Regions from separate parts of the Nocardioides sambongensis genome, predicted to be linked through region 2. Evidence: predicted binding sites of a transcription regulator. Region 2 holds the regulator's gene; each other region holds the start of a gene.
The links. Region 2 encodes LexA, which represses DNA repair genes until DNA is damaged. Its sites were predicted from a motif close to TCGAACANNTGTTCGA; they were not measured.
Positions count from the first base shown of each region.

Region 1 (7,447 bases), 820 kb from region 2:
GCAGCTTGACCGCGATGATCGGCGCCAGGCCGCCGGCGAAGATCGACGCCAGCTGATAGCCGACCGAGGCGCCGGTGTAGCGCACCGACGTGCCGAACAGCTCGGAGAAGAACGCGGCCTGCGGGGCATACATCAGGGTGTGGAAGAAGAGTCCACCGAGCACGGCGACGAGCAGTGCCGTGGAGCTGCCGTTGTCCAGCAGCGCGAAGAAGACGAACGTCCACACCCCGACGCCGATCGCGCCGACCAGGTAGAGCGGGCGGCGGCCGATCCGGTCGGAGAGGGCCCCACCGTCGGCACCAGGAAGAACTGCACCGCGGCGCCGATCAGCAGCGGCTTGAGGATCTCGCTCTTGTCCTCGTCGAGGTAGGTGGTGATGTAGGTGATCGAGATGACGGTGAAGATGTAGTAGCTGATGTTCTCGGCCATCCGCATGCCCATCGCGACCGCGACCTCCTTGGGGTAGGTGCGGATCACCTCGACCAGCGGCATGTGCGAGGCCTCGGACTTCTGCTCGGCGATCTCGGCCTTCGCCTCCTGGTAGACCGGCGACTCCTCGAGCTGGAGACGGACCCAGAGACCGATCAGCACCAGCACGGCCGACAGCAGGAACGGGATCCGCCAGCCCCACGCCTCGAACGCCTCGTCGCTCTGCACCGCGGCCAGGATCCACAGCACGCCGGTGGCGAGCAGGTTGCCGAGCGGGACGCCGGCCTGCGGCCAGGAGGCCCAGAAGCCGCGCCGGTCCTCGCCCCCGTGCTCGGCGGCCATCAGCACCGCGCCGCCCCACTCGCCGCCCACGGCGAAGCCCTGGAGCAGACGGCACACGAGCAGCAGCACGGGCGCGGCGACGCCGATCGCGGCGTACGTCGGCAGCAGGCCGATCGCGAACGTGGAGGCACCCATCATCAGCAGGGAGACCACCAGCATCTGCTTGCGGCCGACCCGGTCGCCGAAGTGCCCGAAGACGATGCCACCGAGCGGTCGGGCGGCGAACCCGACCGCGTAGGTGCCGAACGCCAGCAGGGTGGCGTTGACCGGGTTGGACTCCGGGAAGAAGAGGGTGCCGAACACCAGTGCGGCGGCCGAGCCGTAGAGGAAGAAGTCGTACCACTCCACGGCGGTGCCGATCAGGCTGGCGAAGACGACCTTGACGATGTTGGTGCGCTCTGCGGCCGGCGCGTCCGCGCTGGTCCCGGCACCCGAGGTCGAGCTGGTCATTGCGTGCTTCCTTCTCTCTAAGCGGCGCTCCAGGCGCCATCCATCAGGTAGGAGCTTCCGGAGATCGAGTCGGTGCCAGGCCCGCACAGCATCCCCACCAGGCCGGCCACCTCCTCCGGTTCGACGAGGCGCTTGACCGCCGTGCGGGCGAGCAGCACCTCCTGCAGGACCCGTTCCTCGGTGATCCCGTGGGTCCGGGCCTGGTCGCTGAGCTGTCCCTCCACCAGCGGCGTGCGCACGTAGCCGGGACAGACGGTGTTGCTGGTGACGCCGTGCTCGGCGCCCTCCAGCGCCAGCACCTTCGATAGGCCCTCGAGCCCGTGCTTGGCGCTGACGTAGGCGGACTTGTACGGCGACGCGCGGTGCCCGTGCGCCGAGGAGACGTGCACCAGCCGCCCCCAACCGTTGGCGTACATGGTGGGGAGGACCGCGCGGGCCAGCAGGAACGGTGCGATCAGCATCAGCCGGTGGATCCGCTCGAAGGCGTCCGGGTCGAACTCCTCGACCGGCGCCACGTGCTGGATGCCGGCGTTGTTGACCAGGATGTCGATGCCGCGCCGGTCGAGCCCGGCACCCCGGATCGCCTCCCGGTCGGTCAGGTCGACGACCATCGGATCGCCCCCGACCTCCTCCGCGGCGGCCCTCACCCCGGCCCGGTCGTGGTCGAGCAGCAGCACCCGGGCACCGTCGGCGGCGAGGCGCTGCGCGACGGCGCGACCGATGCCACTCGCGGCGCCGGTGACCAGGGCGGTGCGCCCGGACAGGTGGGTGGACATGACGTCGAACGTAGGGTGACCGCCGTCACCTGCACTATGTTCCACGCGCACATATTCGAGCTGCATCTATGTGACGTGGGGTCGTGGTTGGTGGCGGGCGCGGCGTGATCGTGCCGGCGTCGGCGGCGGCGCGGACGGGCCGGATGACCTAGGGTGTGTCTCCCGAGTCGGCGCCGTAGCGAGCGGTGTTTCCGGCCGATCTGGCAAGGCGGGGACCGCGACGGCATGCCGGATCGCACGTCGAGCGGCCCCGACACAGCCAGATCGAGTCGGAAGCGCCGCGCAGCAGGCGGGGACTTGGGAGACACGCCCTAGCCTCGCGGCACGCGCGCGGCACACCGTCGCGGCCCGGTCGAGGGGAGCATCCGATGGGTCGGTCCACGTTCTGGCAGCAGGCCGAGCAGCACCTGGTGCGGTACGGCGGCGCCTTCACGCCGCGGGTGATCGACCGGGCCGAGGGCTGCCGCGTCTGGGACGAGGAGGGTCGGGCGATCCTCGACTTCACCTCGGGGCAGATGAGCGCCGTACTGGGCCACGCCCATCCCGACGTGGTGGCGACCGTCTCCGCCTCGGTGGCCCGACTCGACCACCTGTTCTCCGGGATGCTGAGCCGCCCGGTGGTGGACCTGGCGACCCGGCTCGCCGGACTGCTCCCCGCGCCGCTGGAGCGGACCCTGCTGCTCACCACCGGCGCGGAGTCGAACGAGGCCGCGATCAAGATGGCCAAGCTGTTCACCGGACGGTTCGAGGTGGTCTCCTTCGACCAGTCCTGGCACGGGATGACCTCCGGCGCCGCGTCCGCCACCTTCTCGGCAGGCCGGCGGGGCTACGGACCAGCGGTGCCGGGCAACCTGACGCTGCCCACGCCCAACGCCTACCGCTCGCCGTTCCGGCACCCCGACGGGTCCTACGACTGGGAGGCCGAGCTGGACTACGGCTTCCGGATGATCGACCAGCAGTCGGTGGGCAGCCTCGCCGCCTGCCTGGTCGAGCCGATCCTCTCCTCCGGCGGCATCATCGAGCTGCCCGAGGGCTACCTGGCGCGGCTGCGCGAGCACTGCGACCGGCGCGGGATGCTGCTGGTGCTCGACGAGGCGCAGACCGGTGTCGGCCGCACCGGCACGCTGTTCGCCTTCGAGCGGGACGGCGTCGTGCCCGACGTCCTGACTCTCTCCAAGACCCTCGGCGCCGGCCTCCCGGTGGCGGCCGTGGTCACCACCGCGGCCATCGAGGAGACCTGCCACGAGCGCGGCTTCCTCTTCTTCACCACCCACGTCTCCGACCCGCTGGCCGCCTCGGTCGCGCTCACGGTGCTGGACGTCGTCGAGCGCGAGGGCTTGGTCGAACGCGCGGCGAGGCTCGGGGTCGAGCTGACCGCGCGGCTGGACGGGCTGCGCGACCGCTTCGAGGAGGTGGGCGACGTGCGCGGCCGCGGCCTGCTGCAGGGCATCGAGCTGGTCCGCGACAAGGCGACCAAGGCGCCGGCCGACGAGCTGGGACGCGCGGTCACCACTGCCTGCCTGGAGCGCGGCCTCCACCTCAACATCGTGCAGCTGCCCGGCATGGGCGGGATCTTCCGGATCGCCCCACCCCTCACCATCGAGGACGACGACCTGCATCGCGGGATCGACATCCTGGGCGAGGCGATCGAGGCCTGCGTCGCCGCTGGGTGAGTACGGCGACTGCTCGGCGCGTGGGTCGGCGCGGGCCGCTCGGCTGGGTGGGTCGGCCTGGGTGGGTCGGCCTGGGTGGGTCGGCCTGGGTGGGTCGGCCTGGGTGGGTCGGCCTGGGTGGGTCGGCCTGGGTGGGTCGGCGCGTGCTGTTGGTCCGGTCAGTGCCCACGCGGCACGCGAGTCCCAGAGTGGGCCAGGAGCTGCGGACGATCTGTGGAAAACAGGCTCTGAGCTGCAAGAACAGTTCCACAAACCTCTCCGTAGGGCTCGAACTGGTGTTCGAGATCACGTAGAATCGGGGCATCTGCTGCACCTGTCTCGGAAGGTTCTCCCGATGTCGCTGACCGGCACCCGCACCCCGCTGGGCGAGGCGGTCGCGGTGTGCCGAGACGCGTTGGGTGAGGTCGCGGAGCGTCAGCCCGGGTTCCTCACCATGCCCGAACGCGAGGCGCTGTTGACCGGGTTGGTGGCGCTCGAGGCGCAGGTGGTGGAGCTGCGGATGCGGGTCCTGGTCGCGTCGGCCGACATCGCGGACACGCACGGGGCGCGGGATGTCGCCGGGTGGGTGGCGTTGCGGACCGGCACCGACCCCGGCCGGTTGCGTGCGGAGTCGAAGGTCGCCACCTCGATCGACGAGTCCTGGCCGCGGGTGGGGCGGCGATGGCCCGCGGTGCACTGTCCCTGGAGCAGGCGCGGGTGATCACCACCGGCCTGGACGCCCTGCCGGCCCGGATCGACACCAAGGCGCGGCGGCGGGCCGAGGCCGACCTCGTCGCTCTCGGCACCGGCGACCGGCCCGGGATACCCGAGGGTGGGTTCGGTCCGAAAGAGCTACGTCGCCTCGCGGACCGGATCCTCGACGTCGTCGCCCCCGAGATCGCCGAAGAGGAAGACGCCAAACGCCTCGCCGCATTGGAAGCCGCCGCGCACGCCAAGACCAGCCTGCGGATCCGGTCCCTGGGCGACGGGCTGACCCGGATCACCGCCCTGGTCCCCGACCCCATCGCTGGCCGGTTGGCGACCTACCTCGACGCCTACACCTCACCCCGCCACCACGCCTCCGACCAGGACGCAAGAACGGGCGCCAACCCAGACGCCGAACGACTGCCACAGCACCACGCCCGCGGCCTCGCGTTCGGAGCACTCCTGGAGCACCTCGACCCCGCGAACCTGCCCGACCACGGTGGCGACACCACCACCGTGATCGTCACCATCGACCACACCCAGCTCACCCGCGACCTCGCCACGGCCGGACTCCTCGACCCCAGCCACGACACCAACGGCGAGCAGCGGATCAGCGCCGCCCACGCCCGCCGGCTGGCCTGCACCGCCAAGATCCTCCCCGCCGTCCTCGGCGGCAAGTCCGAAGTCCTCGACCTCGGACGCGCCCGCCGGCTGTTCACCACAGCCCAACGCACCGCACTACGACTCCGGGACAAGACCTGCCGCGCCGAAGGCTGCACCATCCCAGCCCGCTGGTGCGAAGCCCACCACCTGGACCCCTGGTCGAAAGGCGGCCGCACCGACCTCACCGACGGCCTACTCCTCTGCTCCTTCCACCACCACCGCGAACACGACCCCACCTACGCCACCACCCGACTGGCCAACGGCGACCGCAGATACCACCGACGGAGATAGGACCGGTCGGGTCACGCCCGGTGCGACGGGACGGCCTCCTCCGCACCCGTCCGACCCCGACTGATCGCGAAGCCGAAGGCGGTCGCCAGGACGTACATCAAGATCGAGTAGACCGCGCTCGGGATGGCGACCTCGGTGCTGTCGAGCACGCTCAGCGCGATGGTGAGCGCGATGGTCGTGTTGTGGATGCCGATCTCCATCGAGCTCGCGACGGCCTGCGCCTGGCTGAGCCGGAGCAGCCGCGCCACGCCGTACCCGAGGGAGAGGCTGATCAGGCAGAAGAGGCCGGTGACGAGGCCGACCTGCTCCAGGTACTCCCCGATGTTGTCGCGCTCGCCGAGCAGAGCACCGATCGCGACGGCGGCGAGGACGATGATCGAGAAGATCCGGACCGGCTTGTCCGCGCGGTGGGCGAACTCGGCCGAGCGGCTGCGCACCACCATGCCGATCGCGACCGGCACCAGCACGATCGCCACGACCTGGATCACCTTGGTGAACTGCAGGCCGAGCTCCCCGTCGGCGTCGAAGTGGCTGATCGCGAAGTTGGTGATCAGCGGGATGCTGACCGCTGCGAGCACCGAGTTGATCGCGGTGAGGGTGACGTTGAGGGCGACGTCCCCGCGGAAGAGGTGGCTGAACAGGTTCGCGGTGGTCCCGCCGGGCGAGGCGGCGAGCAGCATCACGCCGACCGCGAGCAGCGGGTCCAGGTCGAAGGCGGTCACCAGGCCGAACGCGATCACCGGCAGCACCAGGATCTGCAGCACCAGTGCGATCGCGACCGCCTTCGGGCTGCGGGCGACCCGGGCGAAGTCCGACGGCGTCAGCGAGAGGCCGAGGCCGAACATGATGATGGCCAGGGCGATCGGCAGGCCGACGGTGATCAAGGCGGAGTCGTTCATCGCGGCTCTCCTCGGGACTGGTTGTGAGGGTGGTCACAGTAGTCAGTCCGGTGCCGACTCCGGGCGACAACCCGCTACTCGGCGGCCCCGCGGCGATCCGCGATCACCGGGCTGGACCACCCACCCGGCTCAGCTCCGCGTCGCGAGTCGCTCCCGGCGACGCCCGCCGAACCGGGCCAGCAGCGGGAAGAGGAGCAACGTCACCGCACCGGCGGCGACCAGGGTGGCAGCCACGTCCTCGGGCATCAGGTCCCGCTCCCGCGCGAGCTCGGTCACCGCGACGATGATGGGCAGACCGGCCGCCGAGTAGAGCGCCAGCTGGTAGCGCTCGGCCCGGGTGGTCAGGCCGGACCCGGTCACGCCGAACCGTTCACGCAGCCACACCACGCCGCCGCGCACCAGGATGATCATCGCCACGAAGGTGACCACCAACCCGGGCCGCTCCATCACCGCGTCGATGTCGATGCTCATCCCGGAGGTGACGAAGAAGACCGGCACCGGCAGGCTCCAGGCCACGATCTGGACGCGCTCCTCGAGGAAGTGTGCGTCGGCCGGCTGCAGTTCGCGCAGGATGAACCCGGCCGCGAACGCCCCGAGCACCACGTCGAGCTCGAAGACCGCGGCGGCCGCCATCAGCGTGAGCAGCAGCAGGAAGATCACCCGCATCCCGGTCTGGCCGGTGCCGTGCATGCCGTCCATCAGGGCCACGCGAAGACCCGGGACCCGCAGCACCAGCGCACGCGGTACGACGGTGACCGCGATCGCGATGATCACGAACAGGATCAGCAGCGCGAGGGTGCTCAGTGTGCTGCGCGACCCGAGCAGCACCGCCATCACCAGGATCGGGCCGAGCTCGCCCATCGCGCCGTGGGTGAGCACGGCGCGACCGAGCGCGGTGCCGCCCAGCCCCCGGTCCTGCAGGATCGGCAGGATCGCGCCGAGCGCGGTCGACGTGATCGCGATCGCCAGCACCAGCGCCACCTGGAAGTCGGCGTCGGGGATGAACGCCCACGCCAACGCGAAGCCCAGCACCAGGCAGAGCAGCCAGGTCACCGCGGCGTGCCGCCCCTGCTGCGAGCGCAGCGTGGCCGGGTCGATCTCGGAGCCCGCCATCAGGAAGAGCAGGCCGAGCCCGAGCTCCCGGATCAGCTCCACCCCGTCGCCGGTGGACGCCAGGTCCAGGCCGCTGGCGCCGATCGCACAGCCGAGCACCAGCAGCACCACCACGTCGGGCACCAGC
Region 1 covers NZ_CP041091.1:3,554,815-3,562,261, reverse strand. Annotated here, with positions in the region: gene FIV43_RS23290 (MFS transporter) at 1-226, opposite strand, end outside; gene FIV43_RS16685 (MFS transporter) at 133-1,221, opposite strand; gene FIV43_RS16680 (3-hydroxybutyrate dehydrogenase) at 1,239-1,997, opposite strand; gene FIV43_RS16675 (aspartate aminotransferase family protein) at 2,366-3,670, shown strand; gene FIV43_RS16670 (HNH endonuclease signature motif containing protein) at 4,232-5,308, shown strand; gene FIV43_RS16665 (bile acid:sodium symporter family protein) at 5,320-6,207, opposite strand; gene FIV43_RS16660 (cation:proton antiporter) at 6,337-7,447, opposite strand, start outside.
Region 1: the regulator LexA is predicted to act here: its motif matches at 3,938-3,953, upstream of FIV43_RS16670 (HNH endonuclease signature motif containing protein).

Region 2 (7,447 bases):
GAGCGCCCGTCAGCGGGCCGCCGACAAGGCGGGCGGCAACGGGTTCATGCAGGTGGCGGCGACCCATGCGGCCCTGCTGCTGGCCCAGGGGGCCGGCCGGCTGATCCGCACGCACGCGGACCGCGGAGTGGTCGCGGTGCTCGACCCCCGTCTGGCCACCGCGCGCTACGGCGGCTTCCTCAAGGCGAGCCTGCCGGCGATGTGGCCGACCACCGACCCCCAGGTGGTGCGCAAAGCGCTGGCCAGGCTGGCCGGCTCGACCAGCGCCTGAGCAGCCTGATTCAGCGCACGGGGTTCAGCGCAAGGGATCAGCGCACGAGTGCGGCGCGGACCACCTGCTTGCGGGCGTCGTCGCGTGGCACGCCCTGGCAGGTCCGGCTCCACGGGTAGCCCAGGTCGCAGCGGTAGCGGGTGCTGGCATTGACGATGCTGATCTCGATCCACTTCACCTGGCTGCGCCGGAAGTCGAACCGCTTGAACCGGTCGCCGTCCTTCTTCAGCCAGATCCGGTGGGTCGTGGCGGGTTGGCCGCGCTTCTTGACGGTGGCGAGCACCGCTCCGCCCTGGGCCACGTCGTTGAGGTCGACGCCGACCCGCAGCGCCCAGTTGCCGCGGGCGCCCGGGACGAATCGGTAGTGCCGCGCGGCCAGGTGGTCCAGGCGGGAGGTCTGCACGGTGCGGACCCGCTTCTTGGTCAGCTTGACCCGCTTGCTCAGCGGGGCGGTCGGGTACTTGTTCGCCGCGGCCTCGTCGTACGTCCGGTTCGGTCGCCGGTTGTCGGCCGCGAACCGCGGGAAGACCCGGTTGAGTGTCGTGCCGCGGGCCGCGAGCGCCTTCTCGACGCCCTGCACGCTGTAGTAGCCCTTCGCGCCCGCGCCGTCGTGCGCGAGGGACTCCCACAGCTCGCGGATCAGGTCGGGCAGCCCGGCGGTGGCGGCAGGGTAGCGGTCGGTCAGGTAGCGGAAGAAGATCCAGGTGCCGTAGTGGGCGGACCCGCCGAAGGTGTCGAGCGACTGCGCCGGACGCCCGAGCGGCCCGTAGCGCAGGTAGTTCACGTTGTCGTTGACGTCGTCGTAGAGGTAGTCCTCGGCCCACGTCGCGGTCGCTTCGAGGATCCAGGAGTCCTCGTCCACGTCGTAGGCGTACTGCACGGCGTGGAAGTACTCGTGGGCCGCCGTCACCTGCATGTTCCCCAGCGGCGTGTGCGCGGGGAACTCGCTGGCGGCGTAGTCGTTGTCGAGGACGCAGTAGGCCCAGCTCGCGACGTGCGCGGTGCCGTCCTGGTCGTCCTCGAGGACAGCCGGGTCGTCGGTGGTGCAGTAGCCGTAGAGGCCCTGCTGGCCGATCTCGCCGAGGTAGATGTCGGGCAGGTCGTTGCCGCCGAGCCCGTCGTCGGAGACCACGCTGCGATAGCCCGCGTCGGCGTAGGTGCCCACCACGTGGCTCATCTCGGCGAGCACGACCTCGACGTAGTCGGGGATGCCGTCGCCGGCGGTGCCGTCCCACGCGCCGCCCGGGCCGTCGTCCTCGGTGGGGACCGCGTTGTAGCTGTCGCCCTTCTCGCCGGCGCCGAGGGCCGATCCCTTGTTCACCCAGTGCACGCAGACCACGTCGGAGCAGGTGCTCTTCGGGGTCGCGGCCTCGCGGTAGCAGGTGACGTCGCCATAGGTGCCGTGCAGCGAGCACTTGCCGGTGCTGCCGTCGCCGGCAGGTCGGGCCAGCAGCCGCTCCGCCTCCGCCCGCTCCTCGCCGGTCAGCGAGCTGGCGCGCACCGCCAGGTCGCGCAGCGCCAGGGTCAGGTCGGACTCGGTCACCGTGCTGGTCGCGCCGTCGGCGGTGGTGGTGCCGGGATCGGCCAACGTCTCGGGCGTGGCAGTGCCGTCCTCGAGCAGGTCCTCCACCGTTGCCAGCGCGTCCTCGGCCAGGGCGGTCGGCTCACCCGGTGCCGCAGGATCGGCCGGGTCCGTCGGCGAGCTGCTCAGCCCGGGGTTGTCCATCGGGGTCGGTGCAGCCACGCCTGCAGGCATGCCGATCAGGACGAGGGCGGCGGTGGTGGCGAAGGCGGCACCGATGGACGCCGTACGACGAGAGCGCAACGTGGGACTGCTTTCGCTGGGGGAGCAGACGGAGGAGGGACCGCCTGAGCCTACGCAGCCGGTCCCTCCAACTCCATCTGACGCGACACCCGGGGCCACCCGGACGGGCGACCGGGGTGTCGCGTCAGACCCGACGCAGCACCGCGGTGACCTTGCCGAGGATGGTGGCGTGGGTGCCGTCGATCGGGTCGAACGACGCGTTGTGCGGCAGCAGCCAGACCTTCCCCTCCTTGCGCTGGAACGTCTTGACCGTCGCCTCGCCGTCGATCATCGCGGCCACGATCTCGCCGTTCTCCGCGGTGTTCTGCTGGCGGATCACCACGTAGTCGCCGTTGCAGATGGCAGCGTCGATCATCGACTCGCCACTGACCTCGAGCAGGAAGAGTTGACCGTCGCCGACGAGCTGGCGCGGGAGCGGGAAGACGTCTTCGACGCGCTCCTCGGCGAGGATCGGTCCGCCGGCGGCGATCCGCCCGACGACCGGGACGTTGGTGGCCTGCGGGTTGGCATCGCCGACGCCGGTCTCGTCGACGCTGCTCTCCTCGGCCCCGGAGATGGAACGGCGTGCCGCCATCACCTCGGGCAGGAACACCTCGATCGCGCGGGGGCGGTTCGGGTCGCGCTTGAGGAAGCCCTTCTCCTCCAGCATCCGCAGCTGGTGGGCCACGCTCGAGGTGCTGGTGAGGCCCACCGCCGCGCCGATCTCGCGCATGCTGGGCGGATAGCCGCGGACCTCGATGGAGTCCTTGATGGTGGCCAGGATCCGCTGCTGACGCGGGGTGAGGCCGGTGGCGTCCGGCGGGCCGTCGGGGAACTCGCGCACGGCTGCCTTGCCGGGAGTCTTCTTGCCCGTCATCGGATCCTCCTGGGAGTGCTGGGTGCCGTGCTGGCGCAGCGTCGGGACAGCCGTGGGGCGGAGCGAGCTGCGGGCCGGCTCGTGTGTCGACGGTAGCGCCCATCCGCGACTCGGATCAAACACCTGTTCGAAGCGGGCGTGTCGGCGCCGCGGTCGCTCGTCGCCGCCCCGAGCGGTCGCCGGTCGCCGCCGTAGGGTTCGAACATCGATTCGAACAACCTCTTGACCTCGTTCGAACAGATGATCTAACGTCGTACAGGTGTTCGATTCGAACTGATGGTCGAGAGGCCCGCCGGACTTCCCGTCGGACGCAGTCCGCGGGATCTGTCGGGGGCCTTCGCCAGAGTCTCGATCGCACGCCAACCGACCCGAGGTTCCGCTCGCGGAGCCACTTCCCCCGGAGGTCACCATGAGCACGATCACCCTTTCCCCCGTTTCCCGTACGACGCCGGCCCGCGACGTCCGCCGTGCGACGAGCTCACGCCGACCGGGTGTCCGGCTCACCCGCCGCGGGCGTGCCGTGGTCTTCGCGCTCGGGCTGATGGTCGCCTTCGGCCTCGGCATCTGGCTGGCCTCCGGCTCGATCGCCACCTCCGAGCAGGGAGAGGCGCCGGTCGAGGTGGTCACCGTCGGGCACGGCGACACGCTGTGGGAGATCGCGAGCGACGCCGCGGCGAGCACCGGCGACGGCGACGTCCGCTCGGTGATGGACCGCATCCAGGAGCTCAACGCCCTGGACTCGAGCGTGGTCTACGCCGGTCAGGACCTGCGCGTCCCGACCGAGTGACGGTTGACGGCTGAGGCGCCACGGGCCCTCGCCACCAAGACTCGTGTCCATCGCTTCGACCCCGGTGGACGCAGGGGCCCTGCCAAGGCCCACAGGGGAAGACGAGGGGCGGGATCGCCGAGATCCCGCCCTCGCGCTGTTCGCTGGGTCCGAGGTCGCACCCTCGGTGATCGCCGCGGCGTTCAGCGCGACGCGCGCCGCCCGCCCTTGGGTGTCGAGGGGTCGCGCTTCGGTCGTGGCTCCGGTGCGTGAGTCAGTCCGAGCGCGCGGGAGAGGCGCACGATGAGCATGAAGGAGAGGAACAGGCACGCCACGGCGCCGATGGCGGCCAGCACGAGGAATCCCCAGGCGGCGGCGTCGCCGTCCTGGCGGGCGGTGGCGCCGAAGTCGATCGCGGCGTACACCAGGTAGCCCCACGCGACCAGGCTGAGCGTGATGCCCCCGGCGAGCAGGAGATAGGTGGGGCGGAACCTCCGCTGCTGTCGATCGCCGGCGCGCTTCCCACTCACGGGTTCATTCTCCCTGATCGGTGGGTGCGCGTCTGCCGCAACCCGCCAGCCGGGGCGACCGGATCGGCTCGCGACACGCCTCCGCCGGCCCGCGCCGGAACGTCCGGCGCCGCGGTGACCTGCGCAAACGAGTGCGCGAGGGAGTCGGTCGAGAAGTCTTTACCCCCGGGTGTTGCATGGCTTGGGGCACAGGCGTACGGTTACCACTACATCTAGTAGTTACAGCGGTGTAGTTCTCCACATCTAGTTCACAGAACGGGTGCTGAGTACTCACAGTTCTCGACTGGATCTCCACAGCATCACCTCGTTTTTCCACACGCCACCACCGTGTCCGGCCGTCATCGACGTGCTGGACGTGCCCCCGGGAGGAGGACCCTGTGCACTGCCCGTACTGCAAGCACTGCGACACCAAGGTCCTCGACTCCAGGGTCGCCGACGACGGCGGGTCGATCCGCCGGCGCCGGATGTGCCAGGCGTGTGAGAAGCGGTTCACCACCGTCGAGGCGATGCAGTTGACCGTGCTGAAGCGATCGGGCACCACGGAGCCCTTCGATCGCAACAAGGCCGTCTCCGGCGTGCGCAAGGCGTGCAAGGGGCGACCCGTCTCGGAGGACGCTCTCGCTCGCCTGGGTCAAGAGGTCGAGCACCAGCTGCGCCTGGCCGGGAGTCCTGAGATCGCCGCTCACGAAGTGGGCCTGGCGATTCTGCCTCCGCTGAGAGCGCTGGACGAGGTCGCCTACCTGCGGTTCGCCAGTGTCTACCGTGGCTTCGAGTCCGCCGAGGACTTCGAGGCCGAGATCGCCGTGCTGCGCGCCGATCATGCGCTGCAGTCGGCCCAGCCCGATCCCGCCGTACTGGCGTCGCGGTCGGGCTGACCACAAGCTGCCCGGCAGGTAGTGGGGAAGCTGCCTGCCGGGCACCAAAACATCTCACCGGCACCCTCGCTCGGGTCGAAAGTGTCGGTGCACCCGGGGAGACTCGGAGTCATCGGGTCCGCCACCGGTGACCGCCCCGTCGCACCATTCGACCCACCGCAATTCGTCCCGCAAGTCGCCCAACCAGCCGCACCAACCAGGGGAGTACGAACAGACCATGACCGAGACGGTGAACACCTCCGCCGACACCGGCGCGTCCAGCGGCCTGAAGATCGAGCGTGTCTTCAGCACCGAGGGCGTGCACCCCTACGACGAGATCACCTGGGAGCGGCGCGACGTCGTCCAGAAGAACTGGAAGACCGGCGAGACCGTCTTCGAGCAGACCGGTGTGGAGTTCCCCGACTTCTGGTCGCTGAACGCCTCGACCATCGTCACCACGAAGTACTTCCGCGGTGCGGTCGGCACGCCGCAGCGTGAGAGCAGCCTCAAGGACCTGATCGACCGTGTGGTGAAGACCTACACCAAGGCAGGTGTGGACAACGGTTACTTCGGCTCCGCGGCGGACGCCGAGGTGTTCGAGCACGAGCTCACCTGGCTGCTGGTCCACCAGTACTTCTCGTTCAACTCCCCGGTCTGGTTCAACGTCGGCACCAGGTCGCCGCAGCAGGTCTCCGCCTGCTTCATCCTCTCGGTCGACGACTCCATGGACTCGATCCTGAACTGGTACAAGGAGGAGGGGTTCATCTTCAAGGGCGGCTCCGGCGCCGGCCTCAACCTCTCCCGGATCCGTTCGTCCAAGGAGCTGCTCTCCTCCGGCGGCACCGCCTCGGGCCCGGTCTCCTTCATGCGTGGCGCCGACGCCTCGGCCGGCACCATCAAGTCCGGCGGCGCCACCCGCCGCGCGGCGAAGATGGTCGTGCTGGACGTCGACCACCCCGACATCGAGCAGTTCGTGATGACGAAGGCGCGTGAGGAGGACAAGATCCGCGCGCTGCGCGACGCCGGGTTCGACATGGACCTCGGCGGCGAGGACATCACCTCCGTGCAGTACCAGAACGCCAACAACTCGGTGCGGGTCAGCGACGAGTTCATGCGGGCGGTCGAGGACGGTGCCGAGTTCGGCCTGCGCTCGCGCAGCACCGGCGAGGTGATCGAGACCGTCGACGCTCGCGACCTGTTCAAGAAGATCTCCCAGGCCGCCTGGGAGTGCGCCGACCCGGGTCTGCAGTACGACGACACCATCAACGACTGGCACACCAACCCGGAGACCGGTCGGATCACCGCGTCCAACCCGTGCTCGGAGTACATGTCGCTGGACAACTCCTCCTGCAACCTGGCCTCGCTCAACCTGCTGAAGTTCTTGCGCGACGACGACACCTTCGACGCGGACACCTTCCGCAAGGCCGTCGAGTTCGTCATCACCGCGATGGAGATCTCGATCTCGTTCGCCGACTTCCCGACCGAGTCGATCGGCCAGACCACCGTCGACTACCGCCAGCTCGGCATCGGCTACGCCAACCTGGGTGCGCTGCTGATGGCGATGGGCCTCGGCTACGACTCCGAGGGCGGTCGCTCGATGGCGGCCACCATCACGTCGCTGATGACCGGTACGTCGTACCGCCGGTCGGCCGAGCTCGCCGCGGTGGTCGGCCCGTACAACGGCTACAGCCGCAACGCCGAGGCCCACCAGCGGGTGATGCGCAAGCACCAGGCTGCCAACGACCAGGTGCGCACCATGCACGTCGCGGACTCGACCGTGCACAAGCTGGCCACCGAGGAGTGGGCCAAGGTGATCGAGCTGGGCAAGGTCAACGGCTTCCGCAACGCGCAGGCCTCGGTGCTCGCCCCGACCGGCACCATCGGCTTCATGATGGACTGCGACACCACCGGCATCGAGCCCGACTTCTCGCTGGTGAAGTTCAAGAAGCTCGTCGGCGGCGGCTCGATGCAGATCGTCAACCGCACCATCCCGCGCGCTCTGAAGAAGCTCGGCTACCAGCCCGAGCAGGTCGAGGCGATCGTGGACTACATCGCCGAGCACGGCCACGTCGTCGACGCCCCCGGCCTGAGGACCGAGCACTACGAGGTCTTCGACACCGCGATGGGTGAGCGTGCGCTGAAGCCGATGGGGCACGTGAAGATGATGGCGGCGACCCAGCCGTTCCTCTCCGGTGCGATCTCCAAGACCGTCAACCTTCCCGAGTCCGCGACGGTCGAGGACATCGAGTCCATCTACCTGGAGTCGTGGAAGCTCGGCCTGAAGGCCACCGCGATCTACCGCGACAACTGCAAGGTGGGTCAGCCGCTGGCCGACGGCGGCGGCA
Region 2 covers NZ_CP041091.1:2,734,832-2,742,278, reverse strand. Annotated here, with positions in the region: gene FIV43_RS12965 (ATP-dependent DNA helicase) at 1-271, shown strand, start outside; gene FIV43_RS12960 (MXAN_6640 family putative metalloprotease) at 309-2,015, opposite strand; gene lexA (transcriptional repressor LexA) at 2,221-2,952, opposite strand; gene FIV43_RS12950 (LysM peptidoglycan-binding domain-containing protein) at 3,362-3,739, shown strand; gene FIV43_RS12945 (hypothetical protein) at 3,922-4,248, opposite strand; gene nrdR (transcriptional regulator NrdR) at 4,626-5,123, shown strand; gene FIV43_RS12935 (vitamin B12-dependent ribonucleotide reductase) at 5,341-7,447, shown strand, end outside.

Region 3 (7,447 bases), 380 kb from region 2:
CGCGAGCGTCGGGCAGGTCGCGTTGGCGTGGCTGCTCGCCCAGGAGCCCTGGATCGTGCCGATCCCCGGCACGCGCCGGATGGGGCGACTGCGGGAGAACCTCGGCGCCGCCGAGCTGGCGCTGAGCGCCGAGGACCTCGCCGAGCTGAGCGCCGCGTCCGACGCGGTGACGGTGGTGGGAGACCGCTACCCGGAGGCGATGCAGGCGATGATCGACCGGAGCTGACCTCCCGTTCACCGGTCAGCGCACTAGAACAGGTTCTGGTTCTCTGGCAGTCTCCGGGCATGGACCTCGAAGCGATCGAGTCGATCAAGCGCCTCAAGTACCGCTACTTCCGCACCCTGGACCTCAAGCTCTGGGACGAGTTCGGCGACTGTCTGGCCGAGGACGTCCGGGCGCGGTACGGCACGAAGGCGATGGGCGAGCCGCTGCACTTCGACAGCCGCGACGCGGTGGTCGCCTCGATGCGGGAGAACCTGAGCAACGGGACCGTCACCGTGCACATCGCGCAGCACCCCGAGATCGACGTCGACGGCGACCGCGCCACCGCCTCCTGGGCGTTCGAGGACACCGTCATCGTGCCGGACTTCGAGGTCACCGTCCGCGGCGCCGGCTACTACAACGACGAGTACCGGCGCGACGCCGACGGGCGCTGGCGGATCGCGGCGACCTCCTACGAGCGGATCTACGAGGCGGTGACCTCCCACAAGGACACGCCCAGCTTCAAGCTGATCGCGAACCGCTGGGACCCGGACCTGGCGCACTGACGTCGCCCTCGCCCGTCCCGTCGCCCTCCGCGGCGTCGTCGACGGTCAGCGGCTGCGCGATGCTCTCCAGCGAGCGGCCCTCGGCACGGACGCCGAGCAGGATCTCCACCACGCCCGCGGCGATCATCAGCGCGGCCCCGATGAAGTAGCCGACCGCGATGCCGGTGATGTCGCCGCTCGCCGACGCGCGGTCGATCAGCCAGCCGAACAGCAGCGGGCCGCTGATCCCGCCCGCGGCGGTGCCGATCGCGTAGAAGAACGCGATGCACAGCGCCCGGGTCTCCATCGGGAAGATCTCGCTGGCGGTCAGGTACGCCGCGCTCGCCCCGGCCGAGGCGAAGAAGAAGGTCGCGGCGCCCAGCGCGGTGAGGCTGGTCGCGGTCAGCGATCCCAGCAGCACCCCGGCCAGGGTGAGCAGCAGCCCGGAGAGGATGTAGGTGAAGCTGATCATCTGCACCCGCCCGATCCGGTCGAAGAGCGGGCTGAGCAGCAGCGCTCCGGCGAAGTTGCTCAGCGCGAAGACCGCCAGGTACCACCCGGTCTGGTCCACGCCGAGGAATGTGCTCAGGGTGTCGCCGTAGGTGAAGAAGAACGCGTTGTAGAGGAACGCCTGGCCCACGAAGAGGGAGAAGCAAAGGATGGTGCGCCGCGGGTAGAGGGTGAAGACGGTGCGGGCGATCATCCGGAACGGGATGGTGCGCCGTTGGCGCAGCGTGATCGTCTCCTCCGCCGCGGGCAGTTCGGCGCCGGTCTCCTCCTCGATCGTGCGCTCGATGCGCTGCACGATCCGCTCGGCATCCTCCTCGCGGCCGTGGATGAAGAGCCACCGCGGGCTCTCCGGCACGTTGCGTCGCACCACCAGGATGCCGACCGCGAGGACCGCGCCGAGGCCGAACGCCAGGCGCCAGCCCCACTCCGCGGGGATCAGTGTCGGGTCCAGCAGCGGGATGGTCAGCAGCGCACCACCGGCCGCCCCGAGCCAGTAGGAGCCGTTGATCACCACGTCCACCCGGCCGCGGTGGGAGGCCGGGATCAGCTCGTCGATCGCGGAGTTGATCGCGGCGTACTCACCGCCGATGCCGAAACCGGTCAGGAACCGGGCGCCGAAGTACCACCAGGCGGCGGGAGCGAACGCGGTGAGCACCGTGGCCACGGTGTAGACGACCAGCGTCACCAGGAAGAGTCGCTTGCGGCCGAACCGGTCGGTCAGCTGGCCGAAGAAGAGCGCACCGAGGCAGGCGCCGGCGACGTAGATCGCGCCGGCGAGGCCGACGTCGGAGCTGCTGAGACCCAGGCCGGTGTCCGGGTCCTTCAACGCCGCGGAGAGCGACCCGACGATGGTCACCTCGAGGCCGTCGAGGATCCAGACGGTGCCGAGTCCGACGACGATCAGCCAGTGCCACCGGGCCCACGGCAGCCGGTCCAGCCGCGCGGGGATGTCGGTGGTGATCCGTCCGGTCTCTGCTCCCATGCAGATCCAATACCCGACTGCGATCCTGTGATGCGGTCGCGTCGTGCGTCCCGTCGTGCGTCGGCAGAGGGTGTGGATCAGCCCTTGATCGTTCGAACACGTGTTCGATATCATGGGGCATGGGCACACTCACCGAGGCACTGCGGACGGTCTCCGCGGCCGTCGATGCCCTCGCCTCGGCCGAACAGGCCCAGCCGGTGGCATCGGCCGAGCTCGTTGAGGTGCTGGCCCTGGCCGCGTGCACGCGGGCCGTGCTGGACGGGGTGATGGTGGGTCTGGCCGAGGCGCTGGAGGAACACGACGTGGCCCACGAGCTGGGGTGGGCCTCGACCAAGGAGCTGCTCACCCATGCCACCGGCGGCCGCAAGGGCTCAGGCACCGCGTGGGTGCGGGTCGCGCAACAGACCCAGGACCTGCCCGCGGTCCGTGACGCACTGACCCAGGGACGGATCTCCTTCGCGCAGGCCGGTGTGATCGCGCGCCGCGTCGCCACCCTGCCCCACGTGCCCGAGCTACGCGAGGACGCCGCCGCACTGATGCTGGACCGGGTCGCCCAGGCCGGGGTCGATGCCACCGACCTCGACCACGCCTTCGGTGAGGTGGTCCGCGAGCTCGACCCCGACGGCGAGCTGCTCCGCGCCGACCTCGACAAACCCCGCGCCGAACGCGGCGCCCACCACGCCCGGTTCCTCTCCTTCGCCCCCGACCACCTCGGCGGGGTCCGGATCAAGGGCTACGCCACCATCGAGGAGACCGAGCTCGTCAAGACCATCCTGATGCCACTCGCGGCACCGGCCACCACCGAGCCCGGCGCCTGCGGCGGCACCCCGCTGCCCGACGACGGACCCCTCCTGCACGACCCCAACACCCCCAGCACCCGCCGCCGCTGCCCCGAGGCCGGCTGCCGCCACGACGGCCGCGACCCCCGCGAAGCCGGCGTGCGGATGTGGGACGCCCTGGTCGAGCTCGCCACCCGCTACCAAGCCACCGACCAGCTCCCCCGCGCCCACGGCACCACCGCCCGGATCACCATCACCATGAACCTGGCCGACCTGACCGAGAAGGCCGCCGGCGCCGACCCCGCCGGATTCCGCGGCATCCACCACACCACCGGCCTGCCCGACCCCACCAGCCACACCGGCCACCTACCCACCGGCACCCTCACCGGCGGCCACACCCTCTCCGCCCTCGCCATCCGACGCCTGGCCTGCGACGCCGAGATCATCCCCGCCATCCTCGGCACCCACAACGAGATCCTCGACCTGGGCCGCAGCACCCGCACCGTGACCCCCGGACTCTGGAACGCGCTCGTGCTACGCGACCAACACTGCGCCTTCCCCGGCTGCACCCGCCTCCCCCTGGCCTGCGACGCCCACCACATCCAACACTGGGCCGACGCAGGCCCCACCAGCCTCGACAACCTCATCCTCCTCTGCCGACGCCACCACACCACCGCCCACCACACCCCCTGGACCATCACCATCAACCCCGACACCGGCCAACCCCACTGGCAACCACCACCACCCACCCCCACCCACCAACGCGTCCGGATCGCCTACACACCCGGACGACCACCACCCCACGCCGCCTGACCCACCCGACGGCTAGAGTCGTCGGCCTGATGCCTGCCCTGCTCTCGGTCCGCGGCCTTCGGCGCGCCTTCGGGGATCACGTAGTGCTGGACTCGGTCGACCTCACGATCGATGCCGGGGAGGCCGTCGCGGTGGTCGGTCCGAACGGCAGTGGCAAGTCGACCCTGCTGCGCTGCGTGATGGGTGCGATGGCGCGGGACGCCGGGGACGTGCTGCTCGACGGGGAGGGTCTCGACGAGCGGTCCCCACGGTTCCGGCGGGACCTCGCGGTGGTGATGGACGACATCGACTTCTTCCCGGACCTGAGCCTCGTCGAGCACCTCGACCTCCTCGCGCGCGCCCACGGCGTCGACGACGCGGAGGCGGTCGTCGACGACGTACTGGAGGAGCTGCATCTCGTCGAGGTGTCGGGGCATCTGCCGTCCGCGCTCTCCTCCGGTCAACGGCGTCGGCTCGCGCTCGCCAGCGCCCTGGTCCGTCCGCGACGACTGCTCGTCCTCGACGAGCCCGAGCAACGCCTCGACGCCGAGGGCGTGGACTGGCTCAAGGACCGCCTCGTGCGGGAGAAGCAGGCGGGCTGTGCGGTCCTGCTCGTCAGCCACCGCGCCGACCTCGTGGAGGCGACCTGCGACCGGGTGCTCCGACTCGGTGAGCACACGGGTGAGGACTGACGCCGCCGAGCTGCGGGCCGAGATCCGGGCCTGGCGGCGGGGGCGCTCGGAGCTGAGGATCTGGCGGCTGTTCGAGGACGCCTACGTCGCACTCATCTCGGTGGCGATCATCGGATCGATGGTCGGCAACGTCCTGTGGGGGCTGCGCGCCGCCACCGACTCCGCCTGCACCGCGGCCTGTGCCGACGCCCGCTCGCTGGTGCCGCTGGTGGCAGCGCTGACCGCGGTGCTGATCGCGATGGTGCTGGCCCGCCTCCTCGGGCCGGTCTTCGTCTCGCCCGCGACCTCGGCATGGCTGCTCACCACGCCGGTCGACCGGCGCGACCTGCTGCGTCCACCGTTGTGGCGGATGGTCGCGATCGGCGGACTCACCGCCGTGCTGATCGCCACGGTCCCGGTGGTGCTGGCCGGGCGCGGCGCGACCGAGTCCGCGTCGTACCTGGTGTCGGCCGCCGGTGGCGGTGCCGCCGCGACGGCGTACGCCGCGTGGTCCCAGATCGGGGAGAGACGTGGCGCGGCACGCCTCACCTGGCTCCTGGCCGCAGTGCTGTGGTTGCTGCTGCTCGCCAGCGCGACGGGGCTGGTGGCGCTCCCCGCCGCGGATGGTGTCGCGGATGACCCGGTGGGCTGGTGGACCGCCGCGCTGGTCGTGGTGGCGATCGGCCTGACCGTCGCCGCGGCGGCGCTGGGGACCCGCGCCGACCACGCGCTGCCGGCGGTACGACGTCGCACGCTCGCCGAGACGGAGGCCGTCTGGCCGAGCCTGTCCGGCGCGCTCGCGTCGTTCGACCTCGGACTGATGTACGACGTCCTGCTGGCCCGCCGTTGGAGCGCTGCCGCGACGGTCCGGTCCCGCCGTGGCGGGCCGTCCGGGTGGTGGGCGATGGTCGACCGGGACCTGCGCCGAGCGGTCCGATCCCCGCAGCCCTGGGCGGTGCTGGTGCTCCTGCTCGCGGTGCCCTACGCGCTCGCCGCCGCGGAGGCGGGCCGGGGGGTGATGCTGGGCACCAGCCTGGCGGCACTGCTGGTGGGGCCCAGCCTCTGCTCCGGGCTCCGGGTGATCACCCGCACCGACAGCCTCGCGGCGATGCTGCCGTTCGACCGCCGCGCGGTCGTCGTCGCCCACCTCGTCGTGCCCGGCGTGGGGCTGATGGCGTTCGCAGCGGCAGCCGCGCCCGCGCTGCTGGCCGCGACCGGGCCGCCGGCGGCACTGGGACTCTCCCTGGCGACCGGGCTGGTCGGGGTCGCCGCCACGGTCCGCTGGGTCTGTGCACGTCCGCCGGACTTCGCCGCTCCGCTCGTCTCGACGCCGGCCGGCGGCGTACCGCCCGGACTGCTCGCCAACCTGGCCCGAGGCGTGGATGTCTGGCTGCTCGCCGGCCTGCCGCTGCTGATCGCGGGGTGGGGCGTGTGGCTGTCGCTGACGGTCAGCCTGCTCACCCTCGGGTGGCTGACCCGGCCGACGGCGACGAGTCAGCCGCGGTAGCGGCGCCGCGCCAGCACCGAGCCGAGCGCGGTCGCGGCCGCGCGCAGCGCGCTCTCGTGCGCCTCGGGGCGGAACCGGCCCACCGGTCCGGTGATGCTGATCGCCGCCAGCGCCGCACGACCGTCGGCGTCCAGCACCGGGGCGGCGACGCAGAGCAGGCCCTCGGTGGACTCCTCGCGCTCGTAGGCGAGTCCCGTCTCCAGCACCCGGTCGAGCTGCTGGTTCAGCAGTCCCGGGGCGACCACCGTCCGCGGTGTGCGCCGGGGGAGCTCGCCGCCCAGCACCTCGGCGCGCACCGCCGGCTCGGCGTGCGCCAGCAGCGCCTTCCCGATCGCGGTGCAGTGCATCGGCATCCGGCCGCCGGTCCGGGACGGGGTCCGGGCCTGCCGGTGGCCGCCGATCTTGGCCACGTAGACGACCTCGGTGCCCTCCCGCACCCCCAGGTGCACCGTCTCGTGGGTGCGCTCGTAGAGGTCCTGCAGATACGGCATCGCCACCTCCAGCAGGGTGCGCTCGGCGGCGGCACGCATCCCGAGCTCGAACAGGCCGCCGGCCAACCGGTAGCCGTACGGCGTCTTCTCCAGCAGGCGGTGACCGACCAGGTCCGCGCAGACGCGGTGTGCCGTCGGCTTGGGCAGCCCGGTTCGTCGTACCAGCTCGGCGAGGGGGAGCGCGCGGTCCTCGGGGCCGAACGCGCGAAGCAGTGCGACCGCCTTGCCGAGCACCGTGTCGAGGGCCGCGTCGGACCCCGTGTCGGACCCCGTGTTGTGGGACCGGGGGGCCGCGGCGTCCGGCTCCCCGGCCGGTCGGGCGCGCCGCACTGCCTCCTGCTCCACCCGATCAGCGTATCGGTGAGTGGAACGCCGCGCTCCGTGGCGGCACCGTCTGGGGCGAGCATGGGCACGTCGTACCAACCAGGGAGACCAGATGACAGAGAAGAAGACCAAGGTCGCCATCATCGGCTCGGGCAACATCGGCACCGACCTGATGATCAAGGTGCTCACCACCGCCCAGCAGGTCGAGATGGGCGCGATGGTCGGCATCGACCCCGCCTCGGACGGCCTCGCCCGCGCCCGGGACCTCGGCGTCCCGACCACCCACGAGGGCGTCGACGGACTGATCGCGATGGACGGGTTCGACGAGATCGACATCGTCTTCGACGCCACGTCCGCCAAGGCGCACAAGTCGAACGCCGCCAAGCTGGAGCCGCTCGGCAAGCGCCTGATCGACCTCACTCCGGCCGCGATCGGCCCCTACGTCGTCCCTGCGGTGAACCTCGACGAGCACCTCGAGGCGACCAACGTCAACATGGTCACCTGTGGCGGCCAGGCCACCATCCCGATCGTCGCCGCGGTCTCCCGCGTCGTCCCGGTGCCCTACGCCGAGATCGTCGCCTCGATCTCCTCGAAGTCGGCCGGGCCCGGCACCCGCGCGAACATCGACGAGTTCACCGAGACCA
Region 3 covers NZ_CP041091.1:3,110,734-3,118,180, reverse strand. Annotated here, with positions in the region: gene FIV43_RS14630 (aldo/keto reductase) at 1-226, shown strand, start outside; gene FIV43_RS14625 (nuclear transport factor 2 family protein) at 286-768, shown strand; gene FIV43_RS14620 (MFS transporter) at 725-2,239, opposite strand; gene FIV43_RS14615 (HNH endonuclease signature motif containing protein) at 2,359-3,831, shown strand; gene FIV43_RS14610 (ABC transporter ATP-binding protein) at 3,861-4,502, shown strand; gene FIV43_RS14605 (DUF6297 family protein) at 4,492-5,988, shown strand; gene FIV43_RS14600 (IclR family transcriptional regulator) at 5,976-6,824, opposite strand; gene FIV43_RS14595 (acetaldehyde dehydrogenase (acetylating)) at 6,916-7,447, shown strand, end outside.
Region 3: the regulator LexA is predicted to act here: its motif matches at 2,332-2,347, upstream of FIV43_RS14615 (HNH endonuclease signature motif containing protein).

Region 4 (7,447 bases), 1.2 Mb from region 2:
GGCAGGGCGCTCAGGCCCTCGGCCTCGAGCTCGCGGATCTGCTCCTCACGGCGGACTCCGAACGGCGTGTGCTGCACCTTCTGGTGGAGCTTGAGGATCGCGTCGATGAGCATCTCCGGCCGTGGCGGGCAGCCCGGCAGGTACATGTCGACGGGGACGACGTGGTCGACGCCCTGGACGATCGCGTAGTTGTTGAACATGCCGCCGGAGCTGGCGCACACGCCCATCGCGAGCACCCACTTGGGCTCGGCCATCTGGTCGTAGATCTGGCGCAGCACCGGGGCCATCTTCTGGCTGACCCGTCCGGCGACGATCATCAGGTCGGCCTGCCGGGGCTGGCCCGGAAGACCTCCATGCCGAACCGGCCGGTGTCGTACTTCGGTCCGCCCGACGTCATCATCTCGATGGCGCAGCAGGCCAGCCCGAAGGTGGCGGGCCAGAAGCTGGCCTTGCGCATGTAGCCGGCCAGGCCCTCGACCGTGCTCAGCAGGACCCCGCTGGGGAGCTTCTCCTCGATACCCATGGCTAGATCCCTCTCAGTCCCAGTCGAGCCCGCCGCGACGCCAGACGTAGGCGTAGGCGACGAACACGGTGGCGATGAAGACGACCATCTCGATCAGCCCGAACCAGGCCATCGCGTCGAAATGGACGGCCCAGGGGTAGAGGAAGATGATCTCGATGTCGAAGACGATGAAGAGCATCGCGGTGATGAAGTACTTGACCGGGAAGCGGCCGGAGAGCGCCTGCGGCGTCGGCTCGATGCCGCACTCGTAGGAGTCGACCTTGGCCCGGTTGTAGCGCCGCGGCCCGACGAACGCGCTCATCACGATCGACCCGACCGCGAACAGCGCGGCGAGGGCGGCGAGCGCCAGCACCGGCGTGTAGAGCTCCATCGTCCTTCCCTCCTCCGCGCGGTCCGGTCGAGCCGTCCTGCGCGGGTCATGGCAGGCCCACATCGTGATCTTGTGAACAGAATCACTAGTGGCGTGGAACACATACTGCCACTCCCGAACCACGGCCCGACAGGGGGTCGGGTTAACGAAATGTGGCCTGACCTGCGGATTTAGGGCACGCGTGCGTGACGAAAATCAGGGGTGTCGGTGACAGCGGTCGCTGTCGCCGGACGGTCGGCGGGCTACACGGGCGCGCGCAGCCGGGGGTCGGTGGCGGCAGTGGCCGCCGCGGCGAGCCAGCGGAGGAGCGGGCGGTGCAGTCAGGCGGTGGCGCGGTGCAGGGCGACGATCCCGCCGGAGAGGTTGCGCCACTCCGGCGAGGCCCAGCCCGCCTCGGCGAGCATCGCGGCCAGGCCCGCCTGGTCGGGCCAGGCACGGATCGACTCGGCCAGGTAGACGTAGGCGTCCGGGGCGGAGGAGACGGTGGTCGCGATCGCCGGGAGCGCCTTCATCAGGTACTCCAGGTAGACCGTGCGCCAGGGGGACCAGGTCGGGTGGCTGAACTCGCACACCACGATGCGGCCGCCGGGCCGGGTGACCCGGCGCATCTCGGCCAGGCCGGCCACCGGGTCGACGATGTTGCGCAGCCCGAACGAGATGGTGACCGCGTCGAAGGAGCCGTCCCGGAACGGCAGCTTGGTGCCGTCACCCGCGGTGAACGGCAGCGCCGGGAACTGCTCCTTGCCGACCTTCAACATGCCGATCGAGAAGTCGCAGGGCACGACCTGTGCCCCCGCGTCGACGAACGGCTGGCTGGAAGTGCCGGTGCCGGCCGCGAGGTCGAGGACCCGCTCGCCGTACGACGGGTCGACCGCGTCGAGCACCTCGCGCCGCCAGCGCCGGTCCTGCCCGAAGGACAGCACGTCGTTGGTCAGGTCGTAGCGCCGCGCGACGGTGTCGAACATTCGACGGACGTCGGCGGGCTGCTTGTCGAGCGCTGCACGGGCCACCCCGAAGGGTAGTTGCCGGGTGCCTGCGGGCGACGGGGCAGGGTGGCCACCCGGCCGGAGGTGGGACCGGGTGCTGGTCGTGGCGCCCGCGAGGGCGGGGTGGCCACCCCGCTCGCACGACGGGCGCAATGGGCGGCTGACCTGGGAGAACATTCGTCCACAGGTCACTCGGACCACTAGAACACCAGTTCGAACGAGCGTAGGATCAGGGCATCTGCTGCACCTGTCTCGGAAGGTTCTCCCGATGTCGCTGACCGGCACCCGCACCCCGCTGGGCGAGGCGGTCACGGTGTGCCGAGACGCGCTGGGTGAGGTCGCGGAGCGTCAACCGGGGTTCCTCGCGATGCCCGAGCGTGAGGCGCTGTTGAGGGGGTTGGTGGCGTTGGAGGCGCAGGTGGTCGAGCTGCGGATGCGGGTCCTGGCCGCGTCGGCCGATGTCGCCTCGACCCATGGGGCGCGGGACGTCGCGGGGTGGGTGGCGTTGCGGACCGGCGCCGACCCCGGCCGGTTGCGTGCGGAGTCGAAGGTCGCCACCGCGATCGACGAGTCCTGGCCGCGGGTGGGGGCAGCGATGGCCCGCGGTGCGTTGTCGTTGGAGCAGGCCCGGGTGATCACCACCGGCCTGGACGCCCTGCCGGCCCGGATCGACACCAAGGCGCGGACGAGGGCCGAGGCCGATCTGGTGGCGTACGGCACCGGCGACCGGCCCGGGGTGCCCGAGGGTGGGTTCGGTCCGAAAGAGCTACGCCGCCTCGCGGACCGGATCCTCGACGTCGTGGCCCCGAGATCGCCGACGAGGAGGACGCCAAACGCCTCGCCGCATTGGAAGCCGCGGCCACTGCGAAGACATCGTTGAGGATCCGGTCCCTGGGGGACGGGCTGACCCGGATCACCACCCTGGTCCCCGACCCGGTCGCAGCACGACTCGCGACCTACCTCGACGCCTACACCTCACCGCACCAACAAGACTCAGGCGCCGAACGGCTGCCGCAACACCACGCCCGCGGCCTCGCGTTCGGAGCGCTCCTCGAGCACCTCGACCCGAACCAGCTGCCCGACCACGGTGGCGACGCCACCACCGTGATCGTCACCATCGACCACACCCAGCTCACCCGCGACCTCGGCACAGCCGGACTCCTCGACCCCAGCCACGACACCGACGGGGAGCAGCGGATCAGCGCCCACGCAGCCCGACGCCTGGCCTGCACCGCCAAGATCCTCCCCGCCGTCCTCGGCGGCAAATCCGAAGTCCTCGACCTCGGACGCGCCCGCCGGCTGTTCACCACAGCCCAACGCACCGCACTACGACTCCGGGACAAGACCTGCCGCGCCGAAGGCTGCACCATCCCAGCCCGCTGGTGCGAAGCCCACCACCTGGACCCCTGGTCGAAAGGCGGCCGCACCGACCTCGCCGACGGCCTACTCCTCTGCTCCTTCCACCACCACCGCGAACACGACCCCGCCTACACCACCACCCGACTCCCCAACGGCGACCGCAGATACCACCGACGGAGATAGGGAAGCCGGCTGCCTCAGAGCCCCGAGGCAGCCGGCCGCGGAGCGACTCAGCGGCGGATCCGCACCGGCGCCGACCGCACGGTGCGCGGCTGGTAGCCCGGGGCCCGGTAGGTCACCCGGACGACCACCGGCTTGCCGGCCATCCACGTCCGCGCCTTCAGGGTGCGGGCATTGCCGCGGACGACCTTGCCGGCGACCCGCCACTCCACCCGGACCGCCGTCGGTCGTGGCGCGACCGCCCCGGTGCGCACTCGCATCGTGCGACCGACCCGGTGGGCTCCGACGATCCGGGGCTTCCGCTTCAGCGCGAACCGCTTCGCCTCCGACTCGGGCTCCGGCTCCGTCGCCGTACAGGGCAGGGTGCCGCTGCGCAGCGCGTGGCCGTCGGTGTCGCCGTCGTCGCTCCACACGACCTCCTTGCGGCCGTCGACGCAGGTGCTCTGCGGGGCGACGGCGAGGCCCTCGTTGTTGAGGTTCGGCATCCCCACCGGCCGGTCGTAGGCAGCGTCGACCGCGAAGGACCCCGCCTCATCGACGGTCAGGGTGACCGAGACGCCGTCGCAACTGTCGTCGCACAGCGCCCAGATCTGCTCGGTCTCCGGGTCCCAGGAGACGTCCATCGCTGCGGCCGGGCCGGCGTTGGTGAGCAGCCGGGGGTCGACGGTGGCCACCAGGTGCGCCGCCTCGTCGACCGCGTCCGTCTGGTCCAGAGCCAACACGTAGAGCTGGCCGGTGCCCTCCACAGCGACGACGTACAGCCCGCTGCCGTGGTCGGTGTAGGTCGCGGGATCGTAGGCCGAGCCCGTGGAGTCGTCGACGAAGCCGCTCTCCACCAGGTAGCGGTCCGGCACCCAGGTCACCCCCTCCAGACCGAGGTTCGCGCCAACCGCGGGCAGCACGGCGGTCAGGTCCCACTCGTCGGTGGCGTTCATCGAGACCTCGGGCTCGTACCGCAGCACGGTGTTGCGGCTGACCCCGGAGACGTCGTTGTTGCGCTCCGAGGCCAGGTAGACCGCGGAGTCCGGGCCGATCGTGATGCCCTCGGTGTCGGGGGCACCGGTGCCGTCGGCGTACCTCGGGTCGCGGCCCTCCGCCCACCCGGCGGCCGGCACCCAGGTGTCGCCGTCCTTCGTGAGCTTGCGCAGCGTGCCGGCCTTGTTCTGCGCCACCCACAGCACGCCGGCGTGCTCGGGGTCGAAGGTGACGCCGCTGGCGTCCTGTCCGAAGGTCTCCGCCAGGTCGCTGGTCGCCACCTCGGGCGAGCCCGGCCACGGAGCGGTGTCCAGGCCGGGGCAGTCGTTGACCCCGCCCGGCGTGGCGGCGACGGTGCCGGTGAACGTGCCGACGCCGTCCGAGCAGCGGCCGTAGGTGGTAGGTGCGTGCGCGACCCAGCTGTGGGAGTCGATCACCGCGCCCGTGTCGTCCAGCAGCCGGGCGCTGTCGCTGCCACCCAGCCCGGCCGCCAGGTCGTCGACGACCAGGTGGCCCCCGGCGGGTACGACGGTGCCCGCCGGCAGCACGGTCGGCTCGGCGTCGCCGCTGTCGCGGATCTCCCAGCCGGCGAGGTCGACGTCGGCGCCGGAGAGGTTCACCAGCTCGACCCAGTCCGGTCCCCCGGCAGGGTCGCTGGACTCGACCTCGTTGATCCGGACCGGGCTGCACGCGTTCGCGCTGCCGCGGGTGGGGACGGTCGTCTCCTGCCAGCTCCCGGTGCCGTCGGGACACCGGCCGAGCGTCGTACCGGCGTGGCCGTCGGCCCAGGAGTGGGTGTCGACCTCCGAGGTGCCGTCGGCACGGTAGAGCGTGACCGTGTCGGCCGAGCCCAGACCGAAACCGGGGGCCGGGAACTCGGTGTAGAGGGCGACGAACCCGCCCGGCGCGAGCACCGTGCCGTCCGGCACCACGGCGAACTGGTGCTCGGGGTCGGCATCGATCAGTCGCCAGCCGGAGATGTCGGCCGCGGCGTCACCCGCGTTGACCAGCTCGACCCAGTCGCCGACCACGTCACCGTTGGACTCGATCTCGTTGATCCGGACGTCCGCCGCACCGCCCGGCGCCGGGCAGTCGTTGGGTGCGCCGAGGGTCTCGCTGTTCGCCTGGACGAAGTCACCGGTGCCGTCCTCGCAGCGCGACCAGGAGGGCGCCGAGTGGCTCGGGAAGCTGTGGCCGTCGACCAGGGTGGTGCCGTCGGGCAGGAAGATCCGTGCCGCGTCCCCGTTGCCCAGCCCGAACCCGGCGTCGTCGTCGGTGGCGGTCACCACGGTCAGGTAGTCACCGGGCGCCAGCTCGGTGCCGGAGGGCAGCGCCAGGGTGCGGTCGTCCTTGTCGTCCTTGACCACCCAGCCGGAGAGGTCGACCGACGCGGCGCCGATGTTGGTCAGCTCGATGCTGTCCGCGACGGTGGCGGAGTCGGTGATGATCTCGTTGATCCGGATGTCGGTGGCGGCGGCGGAGGCGGGGAGCGGCGCCAGCACCAGCGCGAGCGGCGCCAGCACCACCGTCCCGGCGACGGCAGCCGCCAGTGCGCGGCGTCTGCTCTGTGACGAGTCGATCGGAGCTGGGCCGGCCTGTACGGGGTTGATCTGCACGGAGTGGTTCCTCTGGGGACGGCCGCACCCGAGTCGGCGACGAGATGAGCAGTGGGGCAAACCCGGGCAGCCTCGCGGCGTCGTACGAACCAGTGATGAACGGGTGGGCAACGCCGGGCGAGCGGTGCGCGACCGGTCGGTCGCGCCGCGGTGGCCCCGAGGCACCGATGCCGTTTCGTGATCAAGTCGTTCGCAACCGACTCGGCGCTTCGGACGTCTTGATGGCATGACCACCCGCACACACCGGACCGGCCGTCGCGTCGCGATCGTCGTCGTCCTCACCGCTGTCCTCAGCCTGCTCGCGTACGGCGCCGGGTGGGCCTACCGCAACGCCGACACCGAGGCGGCGGCCGACGCCCGCAGCGACCGGGCCGGCTCACCACGCCAGGAGGGTCCCTCCTCGGGATCCGGCCAGGACGGCGGGCCGGGGAACGCCGACGACCGGACCGGCAACGGCTCCGGCGGACCCGCCGACGGCCGCGAACCGTCGGCCGGGCAGACCGGTGCCGGCGCTGACGACAGCGACGACGAGCCAACTGACGAGGCGAGCGACGAGGCGAGCGACGAGCCGAGCGAGGACCCGACCGACGACCCGGCCGACGACCCGGCCGACGACGGGCGGACGCAGGGAATGGTCGCCGGGCCCGCGCTCTACTCCGTCGGCGACGAGAGCGACGGGGTCCGCGAGGTGCAGGCGCGGCTGCGTCAGATCGACTGGTTCAACACCGACGTCACCGGTTACTACGGCGAGGTGACGGTCGCGGCGGTCCGCGGGTTCCAGGCCAAGCGCGGCTTCCCGGTCACCGGCGAGGTGGACCAGCGCACGCTGACCCGGCTGGAGGAGATGTCCACCGAGCCGACCGACGCCGAGCTGACCAACCAGGTCGGCGGCAACACCCCGGGCGCGCTCGACGCCCGCTGCCGCACCGGTCGCGTGCTCTGCATCGACAAGTCCAGCCGCACCCTGCGCTGGGTGGTCGACGGCACGGTGCGGACCACGGTCGACGTACGGTTCGGCGCGTCGTCCACGCCGACCCGCGAGGGCCGCTTCTCCGTGGAGTGGAAGAGCAGGGACCACGTGTCGAGCCTCTACGGCTCCGCGATGCCCTACGCGATGTTCTTCTCCCGCGGCCAGGCGGTGCACTACTCCTCGGACTTCGCCGCGAACGGCTACAACGGCGCCTCCCACGGCTGCGTCAACGTCCGCGACCAGGCCGCGATCGCCACGCTCTTCGACCAGGTCCAGGTCGGCGACGAGGTCGTCGTCTACTGGTCGTGAGGGCCAGGGAGACCCGCGAGGCCCGGACGGATCAGGTGGTCTCGATCAGCTCGGTGAGGATGTCGGCGGCCTTCTCCGGCGCGATGCCGATCGAGTAGACGTCGTAGACCAGTCCGCCCTCGGCGGCCCGGCACTCGACCTGGTAGTCGAGGTCGGTCG
Region 4 covers NZ_CP041091.1:3,967,579-3,975,025, reverse strand. Annotated here, with positions in the region: partial or broken gene FIV43_RS18500 (NuoB/complex I 20 kDa subunit family protein) at 1-523, opposite strand, end outside; gene FIV43_RS18495 (NADH-quinone oxidoreductase subunit A) at 537-893, opposite strand; gene FIV43_RS18490 (demethylmenaquinone methyltransferase) at 1,214-1,903, opposite strand; gene FIV43_RS23325 (DUF222 domain-containing protein) at 2,148-2,759, shown strand; gene FIV43_RS23320 (HNH endonuclease signature motif containing protein) at 2,756-3,421, shown strand; gene FIV43_RS18480 (lamin tail domain-containing protein) at 3,469-6,009, opposite strand; gene FIV43_RS18475 (L,D-transpeptidase family protein) at 6,236-7,288, shown strand; gene FIV43_RS18470 (hypothetical protein) at 7,320-7,447, opposite strand, start outside.
Region 4: the regulator LexA is predicted to act here: its motif matches at 2,081-2,096, upstream of FIV43_RS23325 (DUF222 domain-containing protein).